Regions from separate parts of the Enterobacter asburiae genome, predicted to be linked through region 2. Evidence: predicted binding sites of a transcription regulator. Region 2 holds the regulator's gene; the other holds the start of a gene.
What was found. Region 2 encodes Fur, which represses iron uptake genes when iron is present. Its sites were predicted from a motif close to ATAATAATGAGAACNACTATCAA; they were not measured.

Region 1 (8,011 bases), 110 kb from region 2:
CAGCAGCAGCCATACCGGCAGCACCGCCGCCACAAAGCCGTAGCCCACCAGCATCCAGGTCAGCTGGACGCCGGTAAAGTCGAAGAACGGCGCCCAGGTCGGGCTTTCCGCCACCCAGCCGCCGGAGATAATGGCGAACACCAGGAACACCAGGCCAATTACCGACACCTCACCAATGCGGCCGGGGCGCAGGTAGCGAATATAAATCCCCATAAACAGCGCCAGCGGAATGGTGAAGGCAACGGTATAGGTCCCCCACGGGCTGTGGGTCAGCGCTTTCACCACGATCATCGCCAGCACCGCGAGGATGATCACCATGATCATAAAGGTCGCCACCAGCGCAATCACCCCAGCGGTTGCCCCCATCTCCTCTTTCACCAGCTCACCCAGCGAACGCCCGTCGCGGCGGGTCGAGACGAACAGCACCATAAAGTCCTGCACCGCGCCCGCCAGCACCACGCCCGCGAGGATCCAGATCATCCCCGGCAGGTAGCCCATCTGCGCCGCCAGCACCGGCCCTACCAGCGGCCCCGCTCCGGCAATCGCCGCAAAATGGTGACCGAACAGCACTTTTTTGTCGGTCGGCACGTAGTCCAGCCCGTCGTTATGGCGGACGGCAGGCGTCATGCGCGTAGCGTCAACGCCCAGAACGTTCTTCGCGATATAGCGGCCATAAAAACGGTACGCGATCAGATAAATGCAGACGGAGGCGACGACGATCCAGAGCGCATTGATCTGTTCCCCCCGGTTGAGGGCGATATAGCCCAGGGCAAAGGCTCCCACAACGGAGAGCCCTGCCCATATAAGGTATTTCCCTGAGTTGTTCATAGTTGTTGTCCGTTGTTGTGAAACAGTGAGATGTTACATTTTGTTTCTAGAACAACCGGAAAAATTTAACAACTTTGAAACGCAATAATGCGTGGTCGAACCAGAGATTTACACCACAGTGTTAAGCCGATCACTTTGATCTGCCTGGCTTAGCCCAACACCATCGTGCTCAACCGACAGGTGCAGCACCGCCGCCCCTGCTCGTCGAATACCACAATCTCCCAGCTCTGGCTCGAACGCCCCAGATGCAGCGGCTGGCATACCCCGCGCACTTTGCCGTGAGAGACCGCACGATGGTGCGTGGCGTTAAGCTCCGTCCCCACCACGCTCTGCCCGTCGCGGGTCATCAGAAAACCGGCCATCGATCCCAGCGTTTCCGCCAGCGCCGCCGAAGCGCCGCCGTGCAGCAGGCCAAACGGCTGATGGGTGCGCGCATCCACCGGCATCTCCGCTTCCAGCGTGTCGTCGCCGAGGCGGGTATAGACGATACCGAGATGCGCTACCAGCGTATTCAGGCTGGTCGCGTTCAGCTCCTCGAGCGGTAAATGACGTTTCCAGATCATCTTACGCCCCCAGCGTGGAGCCGCCGTCCACCACGATATCCTGCAGGGTGATATGGCTGGCGGCATCGGATGCAAGGAACAGCACCGTGCTGGCTATCTCCTGCGGACGAGCGATTTTGCCCAGCGGAATGCCGAGCTTAAACTGCTCGCCAAAGCCGCGAATACGCTGTTGCTCCGCGTCGTCGCTTTTCCACAGGATGCGCTGCATATCGGTATCCGTTGAGCCCGGCGACACCAGGTTACAGCGCACGCCGCTGCCCGCCAGCTCCAGCCCGACGGTCAGGGCCAGGCTTTTCAGCGCCGCCTTCGACGCACCGTAGGCGCTCATGCCGATGCGCGGCGTGTGCGCCGCGTCGGACGCCACGGTGACTATCGCCCCGCCCTGCTGACGGCGGAACAGGCCCATCGTCTGCTGGAGCAAGTTGAACGCGCCGCCGACGTTGACCGCGAAGGTCTGCTGCCAGTCCTCCTGCGAAAGCTGGTCCGTCGCCCCCATGCGCAGAACGCCCGCCGCGTTGACCAGCACGTCCAGCCGTTCAAGCGACGCCAGCGCGCGCCCGCACACTTCATGCACCTGCGCGGCGTTCGCCACGTCCAGGGTTTCAGTGGCGAACGGATAATCACCCAGCGGAAACGCCAGATCGAAGCCGGTCACCTGCGCGCCCGCCTCCACAAACGCCAGCGCCGTCGCGTAGCCAATCCCCTTACCCGCGCCCGTTACCCAGACGGTTTTACCGGTGAAATCCAGAGCCATCACTTCACCTCGCGGGAAAGCAGCGCCCACCAGGCGTCGATTGTGGGATTTTTTGCCAGCATCACGAAGTCGATATCGCCGTGGACTTTGCGCCAGCGGGCGGCCAGCGCCATCATGCGCACCGAGTCCAGGCCGTAGTCGATCAGGTTTTCGTCATCCATCGGCTCGTCGGACTCGTCCAGCAGCGGCAGGATCAGCTCACGCAGCGCGGCTTTGGTCGCCGGAACGAACGGCAGCAGCTCGTCGGTCATTACCACGCGGCCCGAGCGTCCGGCCACGTAGTTCAGCGACATCAGGTGCTCGTCGCGGGTGAAATCCGCCAGCGCGTCGGCAATAAAGAACGGCTTAATGTCGCGCATAAAGGCATCGGTGGCGGTGGTCATGCAGCCGATGTGGGCGTACACGCCGGTAATCAGCAGCTGGTTGCGGCCCGTTTCTTTCAGCATCTGCTCCAGCGGCGAGCGGTGAAACGCGCTGTAGCGCCACTTTACCAGCACCGTGTCCGCTTCGTCCGGGGTCAGTTCAGCGACGATACGCTGCTGCTCCGGCGAGCGGGTCAGGCCCGGCCCCCACATGTCGTTCAGCAGGGCGCGGTCTTCGTCGCTCTGCTCTTTCGGCTGGGCGGTGTAGTAGACGGGAATATTGTGCGCTTTGCAGTAAGCGCGCAGTCTGGCAATATTCGCCACCACCTGCTGCATCATCGCGCTGTTTTCGCCCCAGAAGTTCAGGAAATACTCCTGCATATCGTGGATCAACAGCGCCGCGCGCTCCGGCTCAAACGCCCAGTTCACTTTACTGGTCGGCAGCTCTGCGGCGGTCGGCAGCGCGTAAGCGGTTAATTTTGGAATGGCCATACTCTGTTCCTCAGCCCCGGGCGCGTTCAGCAAGCCACAGGCGCAACTGTTTCTTATCGACTTTACCGACCGGCGTCAGCGGGAGCACATCCACGCTCTCCACGCGGTCCGGCAGCTTGAATTCGGCAACGCCCTGCTCGCGCAGGAAGCGGCGCACTTCAACCGCGCGCAGAGGCTGTTTCACCACCAGATACGCGCAGCTTTTTTCGCCCAGCAGGCTGTCCTCCATGCTCACCAGCGCGGCGTGGATCACCGCCTCGTGGCGCAGCAGCAGGTTTTCAATCTCTTCGGCGGCAATCTTCTCGCCGCCGCGGTTGATCTGATCTTTCTCTCGCCCCTGCACGGTGATGTAGCCCTGCTCGTCGATGGCGATCAGATCGCCGGAACAGTAAAAGCCGTCGGCGTCAAAAGCGCTGGCGTTGTGTTCCGGGCTGTTGAAATAGCCGCGGAAGGTATACGGCCCGCGCGTCATCAGACGCCCGACTTCGCCGCGCGGCAGCGGGTTGCCGTGCTCGTCCGCCACCCACACTTCGTCGTCCGGGCACATCGGGCGGCCCTGAGTGTTGATGATGCGCTCCGGCAAGTCGTCGAGCGCGGTGTAGTTCACCAGCCCTTCCGCCATGCCGAACACCTGCTGAAGCTGGCAGCCGATTTCCGCCGGAATGCGCGCCGCAAGCGTGGCGGAGAGGCGTGCGCCCCCCACCTGCAGCAGCCTGAGGGATTTAAGCTGCGCGTTCCCCGCGCCGTCGGCAATCGCCTGCAGCCAGAGGCTCACCGCCGGAGGAACCAGCGAGGTGACGTTAATCTGATGCCGTTCAATCAGCGGGAAGCAGAGCGTGGCGCTTGGATCGTTCGCCAGCACTACGCACCCGCCCGCGGTGAAGACGCCTAACGATCCCGGCGAGCTCATGGCGTAGTTATGCGCCGCGGGCAGCGCGTTCAGGTAGCGCGTTTCGGCGGTGATGCCGCAGATCTCGTTGCTGCGGCGAATGCTGTAGTCATAATCGTTGTGCGTGCGCGGGATCAGCTTCGGCGTGCCGGTGCTGCCGCCGGAAAGCTGGAAAAACGCCACTTCGTCGGCGGGCGTCGGGTTCGGGATGAAGTTGTCCGCCGGACGCGCAATCGCCGCTTCCAGGGCGTGTTCGTCCCTATCGCCGCGCAGCAGCACGACGCGAACCGAGCGGTGCGCATCCACAAAGGTGTTAAGAAAATCATCGCCCGCAAACAGCGCGTGGTCGCGATCGGCAATCAGCACGGCGGGTTTGATCTGCTCCGCGTAGGCGTTCAGCTCGCTGCGCTGATGGCTAAAGAGCGCGTTCACCGGCGCGACGCCGATTTGCAGCAGCGCGAAGAAGGTGATGTAGAACTCGGCCACGTTGCCGAGCTGCACCAGCGCCGTCTCGCCGCGCTGCAGCCCGCGTGCCTTAAGGGCAGACGCCAGGTTGTTCACCGCCTGATTAAACGCGCGGTAGGTGATGTGCCGCTCGTCGTCGATAATCGCCACGGCATCGCTGTCCGCGCGATCCGTCAGGATGTGGGTCAGCGGCAGATCCTGCCAGTAGCCTTTTTCGCGGTAGCGGCGGGCGAATTCCTCAGGCCAGCGGGTAAAAGGGATGGTCATGAGTCTTCCTTAGTGCAAACCAAACACGTTGAGCATGGTGGAGAGCTTCACGCCCGTTTCGCGCCACTCGCCCACCGGCGAAGAGGCAGGCACAATGCCCGCGCCGGCAAACAGGCGAACGGTATTTTTTTGCAGACGCGCGCAGCGGATGGTCACCACCCACTCGCCGTTGCCCTCGCTGTCGCACCAGCCGACGATGCCGCCGAACAGCTCGCGGTCGAACGGCTCCAGCTCGGCGATCAGCTCTTTCGCCGCCTCATGTGGGAAGCCGCTCAGCGCCGGGGTCGGGTGCAGCAGGCAGGCCAGCGTCAGGGCGTTTTCATTTTCACGCGCGTCACCTTCAACCGGCGTCGCCAGATGCCACAGCGTCGGCGTGGTGATGAGCTGCGGCGAAGACGGCATGCTCAGGTGGTGGCTGCGCGGTGCCAGAATGGCCTTCATTGCCTGAGTCACCAGGTCGTGCTCGTGACGGTCCTTTTCGGAGGCCAGCAGCTTATTGCCCGCTTCGCGATCCAATACGTCGTCCGGCTGACGACGCGCCGAGCCTGCCAGCGGCAGCGAGCTAAAGTGCGCGCCCTCTTTGCGCAGCAGCAGTTCGGGGCTGGCGCCGAGCAGCACGCCGCCGTCTTCCAGCGGCACGTGGAAATTAAAGCTCGCCGGGTTCTGGGCGATCAGCCGCTCCATCAGCGCGCCGCTGTCCATGTTTTTGTCGGTCGCGATATCAATCAGGCGCGACAGCACCACCTTGTTTACCTGCGGCGTGGCGGTAAGCGACGCGGCGCGAGCGACCATCTCTTCGAACACGGGCTGCGGCGGGATCTCGGTGCGTTGTTCCACCTTCAGCGCCTGCGAACCGGAAAAATAGCGTGCGGACTGCTGACGTGACGGGCGGGAAAAGGTCTGCCAGCGCTGCGGAATAAACAGAGAAGATGGCTTGCGGGTATCGAACGGAATAGCCCCTACCATCACCGGATGAGCGATACCGTTAGCTTTCGCATTCTGGAAAGCCTGGGCTAATTTTTGCTGGAAGTGCCCCGCCGGATCGTCGCCGCCGACGGCGGGTTCAGAGAAGCGGGCAAAACAGCCTGAGGTAGTAAAACTGCGGTAAGGCGACATAAAGAAAAAGCTGTCTGATTGCAGCGTGGTCGCGGTGTGCTGAACTTCCTCAGCCAGGGACGTGTCCATATCATCCTCCTCAAAATGATAAAAGAAGCAATAATGATTATCATTTATATTTTCGTCGGCTAACCTAATCCCACATCGCTTCGCTGTCAACCGTCGGACAAATAACTTATGCGACAAAAGCTTGCATCCCTTCGCGGCAAACATGAAAATGAGAAGCATTATCTTCAACAAAAACAGGATGTCGCGCTGTGAGATTCCTTGCCCTATTCCGTAATACCCTGCTTTTATCTGGACTTTTTGTTTTAGGACTTGCCTCATCCGCTGCCGCTGACTGGCCGCGTCAGGTGACCGACAGCCGAGGCGTTCACACGCTTGAGAGCAAACCGACGCGCATTGTCTCCACCAGCGTGACCTTAACCGGCTCCCTGCTGGCGATTGACGCACCGGTCGTCGCCAGCGGCGCCACCACGCCGAACAACCGCGTGGCGGATGCGCAGGGCTTTTTGCGCCAGTGGGGTGATATTGCGAAACAGCGCAAGGTTGCGCGGCTGTACATCGGCGAGCCGAGCGCCGAAGCGGTCGCCGCGCAAATGCCGGATCTGATTTTGATCGGCGCTACCGGCGGGGATTCCGCGCTGGCGCTGTACGATCAGCTCTCCGCCATCGCCCCAACGCTTATCATCAACTACGACGACAGGAGCTGGCAGGAACTGCTGACGCAGCTGGGCACAATAACCGGGCAGGAAAAACAGGCCGCAGAGCGCATTACCGCGTTTGATAAACAGCTCGCGCAGGTGAAACAGCAGATGAAGCTGCCGCCGCAGCCGGTGAACGCCATCGTCTACACCGCCGCCGCGCACAGCGCCAACCTGTGGACCGCGGAATCCGCGCAGGGCCAGCTGCTGCACCAGCTGGGCTTTACGCTGGCCGATCTGCCCGCCGGGCTGCAGACCTCTAAAAGCCAGGGCAAACGCCACGACATTATTCAGCTGGGCGGTGAAAACCTGTCGACGGGGCTAAACGGCGAAGGGCTGTTTGTGTTTGCCGGCGACCAGAAAGACGTGGATGCGATTTACGCCAACCCGCTGCTGGCGCATCTGCCGTCGGTGAAAAACAAACGGGTCTGGGCATTGGGAACGGAGACGTTCCGCCTGGATTATTACAGCGCAATGTTAGTATTAAACAGATTGAATGCGTTGTTTAAGTAGGCATTTTCCCTCCCTCTCCCTGTGGGAGAGGGTCGGGGTGAGGGCATCAGGCCGCACCGTCGTTCAACACACTCTCCTGCCTGAACCGCCGCAATTCCACCAGCGCCACTAACAAAATCACGCCAATAATTGCCAGTACAAACCCGCCGCAGCTCGCCGAGGCCACCGGAGTCATCATCGCCCCCAGCCCGCCGAGGATCGCCGCACCAATCGCATCCCCCGTGACGTTCTGCGCCGTCCACAGGCCGTTAATGCGCCCGAGCATCCCTTCCGGCGTCTGGGTCTGGATCAGGGTGTACTGCAGCAGCGAACTGATGGCGCTCAGCCAGCCGAAAATCACCAGGCACAACGCGCCCAGCGCCCACACCGGCATCAGGCTGAAGAACCCAATGGCGATAAACGAGGCCAGCGTGGCAAGCAGCATAATCAACCCCGGACGCGCGCTCTGCGCCAGGTTGCCGCTGGTCAGCGCCCCGCACGCCGCGCCGAGCGGAATGGCGGCGTAGAGAATGCCAATCTCCGAGGCGCTCATCTGCCACTCTCCCGCTAATGCCGGGTAGAGCACGCGCACGGCGCTCGCCATGGTCAGCAGGCCGCCGAGCAGCGCAATCCCGCCAATCAGCGGGTTGCTGAACAGGAAACGAATCGCGGCCATCAGCGATTTCAGCGGATGCTCGCGCGGCTGCGGCGGAGGCGGCAGCAGCGGCAGGCGCAGCAGCGTCAGCGTGGTGATAAAGGTTCCCGCCGCCGCAAGCCCGTAGTTCCAGGCCACGTTGCCGGTCGCCAGCAGCAGGCCGCCCACCATCGGCGAAATCACCGAGCCCAGACGCACGGTGAGCATGGTGATCGCCCCCGCCTGCATCAGGTTCTCGCGCCCGACCAGCGCGGGCGTCGCCGCCAGCAGCGCCGTCACGCCCAGCGAGGCGAAGAAACCGTCCCACAGCCCCAGGGCATAAATCGCGAGCAGCGACGGCTCCGGCAGCATCGCGTTCAGACACAGCCCAATAAAGCCCACGCCGCAGGTGCCGCGCGCCAGCAGGATCAGCTTTTTACGCTCG
Region 2 (8,011 bases):
CCCGTCATTGCTCGCCTCTCTGCAAATGTTACAAATCACTACCAATTATGTGCACTTCGTCATAATCCTGACTTTTGTCCGCTAAAAAGCATTGATAATTCGTGTCGCGAAAAATAACCTAAAGACGGTAGTTAATTCGAGGGTATTTAAAACTACCCCTGACCATTTGGTCTTTTTTATTTACGCCGTTTCAGGCGTTTTAATTCGTCAAAGAGGAATAATCTATGCGTACGTTCAGTGGCAAACGTAGTGCGCTGGCGCTGGCTATTGCCGGTGTAACAGCAATGTCGGGCCTGGTGGTGACACCAGAGGCGAAAGCGGCAGGCTTCATCGACGATTCTACCCTCACGGGCGGTATTTATTACTGGCAGCGTGAACGTGACCGTAAAGACGTCACCGAAGACAAATACAAAACCAACCTTTCTCACTCCACCTGGAACGCCAACCTGGACTTCCAGTCAGGCTATGCCGCGGATATGTTCGGTCTGGATATTGCTGCGTTTACCGCGATTGAAATGGCGGAAAACGGCGACAGCGCGCACCCGAACGAAATTGCCTTCTCCTCCAGCAATAAAGCCTATAAAGAAGACTGGTCCGGGGATAAGAGCGGTATCAGCCTTTACAAAGCCGCTGCAAAATTTAAATACGGTCCGGTTTGGGCGCGCGGCGGTTATATTCAGCCAACTGGCCAGACTCTGTTAGCACCGCACTGGAGCTTTATGCCGGGTACCTATCAGGGTGCAGAAGCCGGGGCGAACTTTGACTACGGTGATGCGGGCGCGTTGAGCTTCTCCTATATGTGGACCAACGAGTACAAAGCGCCGTGGCACATCGAAATGGACAAGTTCTACCAGAACGATAAAAAAACCAAAGTCGATTACCTGCACTCGCTGGGCGCGAAGTACGACTTCAAAAACGATCTGGTGCTTGAAGCGGCATTCGGTCAGGCACAGGGCTATATCGATCAGTATTTTGCCAAGGCCAGCTATAAATTCGATGTCGTGGGTAGCCCGCTGAGCACCAGCTACCAGTTCTACGGTACGCGCGACAAGGTCAGCAACGGTGGCGTCAACGACATTTATGACGGCACCGCGTGGCTGCAGGCGTTAACCTTCGGCTACAAGGTTGGTCAGGTTGATTTGCGTCTGGAAGGCACATGGGTGAAGGCGGAAGGGCAGCAGGGCTACTTCCTGCAGCGTATGACCCCGACCTACGCCTCCTCCAACGGTCGTCTTGATATCTGGTGGGATAACCGTTCTGACTTCAACGCCGACGGCGAGAAAGCGGTCTTCTTCGGCGCAATGTATGATCTGAAAAACTGGAACCTGCCTGGCTGGGCAGTGGGCGCTTCTTACGCTTACGCCTGGGACGCAAAACCTGCCGATATGGCCACGCCGGATGCATACTACGATCCCAACTATCGCCTGAAAGAGTCTTCCTACAGCCTCGATGCTATCTATACCCTGCAGGATGGCCGCGCGAAAGGCACGATGTTCAAACTGCACTTCACCCAGTATGACAACCACTCTGATATCCCGAGCTATGCGGGCGGTTACGGCAACATCTTCCAGGATGAACGTGACGTGAAATTCATGGTTATCGCCCCATTCACCATCTTCTGATGAACGCACCGGCGGGCTGAGTCCCGCCGGTATGGAGACTGCACATGATGAAAAAAATCGTAATCGTCGCGCTGCTGGCATCAGGGCTGGTGGCGTGCGCTCAGACGCAGGCGCCGAAAGAGGACACCCGTCTGAAGGAGGCGTATAGCGCCTGCATTAACACTGCGGAAGGATCGCCGGAGAAGATTGAAGCCTGTCAGAGCGTGCTGAACGTGCTGAAGAAAGAGAAAGCGCACGAGCAGTTCGCGACCCAGGAGAACGTCCGCGTCATGGATTACCAGGCCTGTATCCAGGCGCGTAAAACCGGTAACGATCAGGAAGTGGCGAAGCGTTGCGATAAGATCTGGAACGAGATACGCAATAACAATAAATAAGTGCTTTACGCCCGGTAAGCGCTGCGCTTACCGGGCTTTTTTAGGCAAAAAAAAGCCAACCTTGCGGCTGGCTCAGAGTATGAATACTGATTATTTCGCGTCGTGCGCGTGGTCGTCTTCGCGGCAGTCGCCTTCAGCGCAGTGACCGTAAAGGTACAGGCTGTGGTTGGTCAGGCGGATGCCATGACGCGCCGCGATTTCACGCTGGCGTGATTCAATGGAATCATCGCTGAATTCAATGACCTTGCCGCAATCGAGGCAGATCAGGTGATCGTGGTGCTGCTGCTGGGTCAGTTCGAAAACAGATTTACCGCCTTCGAAATTATGACGGGTAACAATGCCCGCGTCATCAAACTGGTTCAGCACGCGATAGACGGTAGCCAGCCCAATCTCTTCACCCATGTCAATAAGACGTTTATAAAGGTCTTCCGCACTGACATGGTGATTGTCTGGACCCTGAAGCACTTCAAGGATTTTTAACCGAGGAAGCGTTACTTTCAGGCCAGCCTTCTTTAATGCGGTATTGTTGTCAGTCATGCGGAATCTGTCCTGTTGCTAAACGATTCACTTCTGTAGGAAGTGACAGAAAATGCACCCGGGATAATGCGTCTCATTATAGAACTGCCATGGCTAAATGAAAACTGCAAGTCTCAGGCAAAATATGCTTATAAAAATGGGGTATCACCAACAAACTTGCTCAATGGAAAACCACATTTTATCAGGGAGACATTGTACAGGTCTGGGCGAAAAAGTTAAAAGATTGTAGCGATTAATTTAATCGGTTTGACCTGGAGCACGGGCGCAGCCGCCGCTGCGCCGTGATAAAAATCAGGCGTTCAGAATATCGTCCAGGTGCAGTTCCTCACGGATCTGCTTAACCCATTTCTCTACGCGCTCTGCAGTCAGCTCTGGCTGACGGTCTTCGTCGATGGCCAGACCCACGAAATGATTGTCATCGGCCAGGCCTTTAGACGCTTCAAAGTGGTAACCGGCGGTCGGCCAGTGGCCTACGATAACCGCGCCATTCGGCTCAATGATATCGCGGATGGTGCCCAGCGCGTCACAGAAGTATTCAGCGTAGTCTTCCTGATCGCCACAGCCAAACAGGGCGACCAGCTTACCGTTGAAGTCCACTTCTTCCAGCGTCGGGAAGAAATCATCCCAGTCGCACTGGGCTTCACCGTAGTACCAGGTTGGGATACCCAGCAGCAGAATGTCATAGCCTTCCAGATCTTCTTTGCTGCTCTTGGCGATGTCATGCACATCAGCAACGTCTTTACCGAGCTGTTTTTGAATGTTTTTTGCGATATTTTCGGTATTGCCGGTATCACTGCCAAAGAAAATGCCGATGATTGCCATGAGTAAAATAACCTCTTGAAACTTAATAGTATGGTGGCGCAATTCGGCCACGGATAAGGGCAATAATAGCAGAACTGGCAACCCTGCGGAAACAGCTATCGCGCAGGACTGCACTCTGTGCTACATGAAAAGGGCGATAAAGGGGATTTTCAGACTTATGCCTGGCTGCGTAACGTCTCAAGCTGGGCGATCAACATCTCTTCAATGAGCTCGCTGCGGCTGATATTTCGCGCGTCAGCCAGCTCGTTCAGCGCATCGACGGCGTCGGCGTTAAGCTTCAGTTCGACACGCTTAAGCCCACGATTTTTATCGCGTTTAAGCTGGTTGCGTTTATTGATACGCAGCTGTTCATCACGCGAAAGCGGATTCGTCTTGGGTCGTCCCGGGCGACGCTCATTCGCGAACAGATCTAGTGTCGTACGGTCCGTTTGTTCTTTGGCCATGATTCTGAGACTTCGGGGGAAACACGCCGCCCTGCTAATGCCCGGGCGATAAGCGCGCCATCATACATCACCAAAAACGGCACGCCAACGACTGGAAGCCCGCAGCCTTCCAGTCGCTTTCTTTTTAATCAATTTGCAGTATCAGCGAGATAGCGGCGAATGGCGCGCAGCACAGCGTCCGGTTTTTCCGCATGCACCCAGTGCCCGGCACCGGCAATCACGTGGGCGCGAGCCTGCGGGAATTGGGTCAGCAGCGTGTCGCGGTACGCGTCGGTAACGTAAGGCGAGTTGCCGCCGCGAATAAAGAGGGTAGGGTGTGGCCAGGCCGGGACGGTTTCCCAGCCGACGATGTTGTTGTACTGCTCCCAGAGCACCGGCACGTTAAAACGCCATTGCCCGTCAACAAACGACTTCAGCAGGAACTGGACGACGCCTTCTTCATTAAGATGCTCACGCATGACGGCAGCCGCCTGTTGGCGCGTCGCGACACCCGCTTCTGTGACCGCATTAATGGCGGCAAAAATCTCGTCGTGACGACGGACGTCGTAATCCACGGGCGCGACGTCAATCACCACCAGGCCGCTAATACGCTCCGGGGCCAGTGCCGTCAGGGCCATCACCGCTTTTCCACCCATTGAATGCCCGATGAGGGTCACCTTTTGCAGATCGTGGGCATCCAGCGTATCCAGCAGATCCTGCGCCATCGCCGCGTAGGTCATCTCGTCGGAACGCCCGGAAAGACCGTGATTGCGCATATCGACCTGCAAAATATCGTGGTCGGTAACCAGATCGCGCGCCAGCACGCCCAGGTTATCCAGGCTGCCAAAAAGCCCGTGAACCAGTACGATGGGAGAATTATTGTTCGGCGATTGTGCAGTTTGCGCTCGGGTATTCAATTTCATGGCAAAGTTCTTTTTTTACGTATGTCAGGTTAGGGTATCATGTTGACCATTCTGCCGCCCGGCTGCAAGGTTCCAGTTTAATCTGACTTTTGCTGCCAACCTGGTTTGACGCTATCCGCTGTTGGGATTTGACCTTATAATCCCAATGACTTGTATTCAGATAAGATATCGCACTGGATTAAGATGAAAACAATCGAAGTTGATGACGAACTCTATCAGTATATTGCCAGCCAGACGCGGCATATCGGGGAGAGCGCGTCCGACATTTTACGGCGCATGCTTAAAATTTCCGCCGCTTCACAGCCTGCTACCCCAGCCACCAAAGATGTCGTGTCTCAGCCGAGCGTTGTTGCACAAGCAAAACCTGCCGTGACGCCGGCAAAAGATAAAGTGCGCGCGATGCGCGAGCTGCTGCTCTCCGATGAATACGCGGAGCAGAAAAAGGCGGTAAACCGCTTTATGCTGGTGCTGTCTACACTTTACTCACTGGATAACAAAGCGTTTGCTGAAGCGACCGAGTCGCTTCACGGCCGTACTCGCGTCTATTTCGCGGGAGACGAGCAGACGCTGCTGCAAAATGGCAATCAAACCAAACCCAAACATGTTCCTGGCACCCCGTACTGGGTGATCACCAATACCAATACGGGCCGCAAGTGCAGCATGATTGAACACATCATGCAGTCCATGCAGTTCCCGGCGGAATTGATTGAAAAGGTTTGCGGTACAATTTAACCCTTGCATCAGAAGGACCCGGTAATGGCAAATCACAGCCGTGCAGGCCAACCTGCACAACAAAGCGATTTGATTAACGTCGCTCAGCTGACCGCGCAGTATTATGTGCTGAAACCGGTCGTGGGCAACGCAGAACACGCAGTGAAGTTTGGTACATCCGGTCACCGCGGCAGCGCGGCGCGCCACAGCTTTAACGAACCGCACATTCTGGCTATTGCTCAGGCCATCGCGGAAGAGCGCGCTAAAAACGGCGTTACCGGTCCGTGCTACGTGGGGAAAGATACCCATGCCCTGTCTGAACCGGCGTTCATCTCTGTGGTGGAAGTGCTGGCGGCAAACGGCGTCGACGTGATTGTTCAGGAGAACAACGGCTTCACCCCAACGCCTGCGGTCTCTAACGCCATCCTGGTGCACAACAAAAAAGGTGGCGCGCTGGCTGACGGTATCGTTATCACGCCATCCCACAACCCGCCGGAAGACGGTGGTATCAAATACAACCCGCCTAACGGTGGCCCGGCCGACACCAACGTCACCAAAGTAGTGGAAGATCGTGCGAACGCGCTGCTGGCTGATGGTCTGAAAGGCGTGAAGCGCATTTCTCTGGATGCTGCCATGGCGTCCGATCACGTGAAAGAGCAGGATCTGGTTCAGCCGTTCGTGGAAGGGCTGGCGGATATCGTCAATATGGTGGCCATCCAGAAAGCCGGCCTGAAGCTGGGCGTGGATCCGCTGGGCGGCTCCGGTATCGAATACTGGAAACGTATCGCCGAGCATTACAAGCTGGATCTGACCATCGTGAACGATCACGTCGATCAGACCTTCCGCTTTATGCACCTGGACAAAGACGGTGCGATCCGTATGGACTGCTCCTCCGAGTGCGCGATGGCGGGCCTGCTGGCGCTGCGTGATAAATTCGATCTGGCGTTTGCTAACGACCCGGATTATGACCGTCACGGTATCGTCACCCCTGCCGGGCTGATGAACCCGAACCACTATCTGGCCGTCGCGATTAACTACCTGTTCCAGCACCGCCCGCAGTGGGGCAAAGAGGTGGCCGTCGGTAAAACGCTGGTTTCCTCCGCGATGATCGATCGCGTGGTCGAGGCGCTGGGCCGCAAGCTGGTGGAAGTGCCGGTGGGCTTCAAATGGTTCGTTGACGGTCTGCACGACGGCAGCTTCGGCTTCGGCGGTGAAGAGAGCGCGGGGGCATCTTTCCTGCGTTTCGACGGCACGCCATGGTCAACCGATAAAGACGGCATCATCATGTGCCTGCTGGCGGCGGAGATCACCGCGGTCACCGGTAAGAACCCGCAGGAACACTACAACGACCTGGCGGCACGCTTTGGTGCGCCAAGCTATAACCGTATTCAGGCTAGCGCGACGTCAGCCCAGAAAGCGGCCCTGTCCAAGCTCTCTCCGGAGATGGTCAGCGCAAGCACCCTGGCGGGCGATCCGATCACTGCTCGTCTGACGGCTGCACCGGGCAACGGCGCATCCATTGGTGGTCTGAAAGTGATGACCGAGAACGGCTGGTTCGCCGCGCGTCCGTCCGGTACGGAAGATGCGTACAAAATCTATTGCGAAAGCTTCCTCGGCGCTGAGCACCGTCAGCAGATTGAGAAAGAAGCGGTAGAGATTGTCAGCGAAGTGCTGAAAAACGCGTAAGTGCGGTTTGGTGCGGGCTGGTGCCCTCACCCCGCCCCTCTCCCACAGGAGAGGGGGAAAACACTAAAAACGGCAACCCATGGGTTGCCGTTTTGCTTTTACTTAACTGTGCTTGTTCTTCAATTCAAACCGCGGTGACACCAGACCGTACAGCGTCCAGCCCATAAAGGTCACCATCGCGCCATACAGCATCGCTTCCTGGCCGGATGAGTAGAGCGCATAGAAGCTGTAGATTGCCCCGATCAGCGCCACGATATTGGCCGCACGCGCTTTGCGTGGATCCACCTTCGCCACCTTCTGGATGATCACCAGCGCTGCCATCGACAGAATATACGGAATGATGTTCGTCACCACCGCCAGGTTGACCAGCACGTTGAACTGGCTGTTCAGCGACGGGCTAATGGTCATCAGCGACAATCCGCTCTGGAAGATGACAATTGCCAGCATCCCCTGCACCGGCGCATCCGCTTTGGTCACGCGGGAGAAGATTTTTGGGAAGTAACCTTCATCAGCCGAGGATTTAAACACCTGTGCGATGGTGAACTGCCAGCCGAGGAGTGAACCGCAGCAGGACATGACCATCAGACCCATGATCACTTTCCCGACCTCAGGCGTGAACATCTGCGCGAAGGCCAGCCCGAACGGCGCCGTGGAGTTAGCCAGATCCATATTCGGTACGATGCCCGCAATCACGTTAGTCGAGACGATATAGATCACCGCCGCGCCCAGTGTGCCGCCGAGAACCGCAATCGGCACGTTCTTTTCCGGATTCTCTACCACTTCCGCGTTCGCGCAGGCGGATTCCAGACCCAGGAAGGCCCACAGCGTCATGGCGATGGATGACCCAACAGCGGTAAAGAACGGCACATGGTGCGGGTTCCAGGAGTTGGCGTAGAGCGTCGGGCTAAACCAGA

Region 1: the regulator Fur is predicted to act here: its motif matches at 5,948-5,970, upstream of fepB (Fe2+-enterobactin ABC transporter substrate-binding protein).

The regions. Positions count from the first base shown of each region.
Region 1 is NZ_CP011863.1:291,557-299,567, reverse strand. Features, by position in the region: gene cstA (pyruvate/proton symporter CstA) at 1-828, opposite strand, end outside; gene entH (proofreading thioesterase EntH) at 978-1,391, opposite strand; gene entA (2,3-dihydro-2,3-dihydroxybenzoate dehydrogenase EntA) at 1,393-2,148, opposite strand; gene ACJ69_RS01395 (isochorismatase) at 2,145-2,999, opposite strand; gene entE ((2,3-dihydroxybenzoyl)adenylate synthase EntE) at 3,010-4,620, opposite strand; gene entC (isochorismate synthase EntC) at 4,630-5,805, opposite strand; gene fepB (Fe2+-enterobactin ABC transporter substrate-binding protein) at 5,994-6,953, shown strand; gene entS (enterobactin transporter EntS) at 7,000-8,011, opposite strand, start outside.
Region 2 is NZ_CP011863.1:400,929-408,939, forward strand. Features, by position in the region: gene chiP (chitoporin ChiP) at 225-1,622, shown strand; gene chiQ (ChiQ/YbfN family lipoprotein) at 1,670-1,996, shown strand; gene fur (ferric iron uptake transcriptional regulator) at 2,087-2,533, opposite strand; gene fldA (flavodoxin FldA) at 2,825-3,355, opposite strand; gene ybfE (LexA regulated protein) at 3,511-3,798, opposite strand; gene ybfF (esterase) at 3,927-4,700, opposite strand; gene seqA (replication initiation negative regulator SeqA) at 4,884-5,432, shown strand; gene pgm (phosphoglucomutase (alpha-D-glucose-1,6-bisphosphate-dependent)) at 5,457-7,097, shown strand; gene potE (putrescine-ornithine antiporter) at 7,200-8,011, opposite strand, start outside.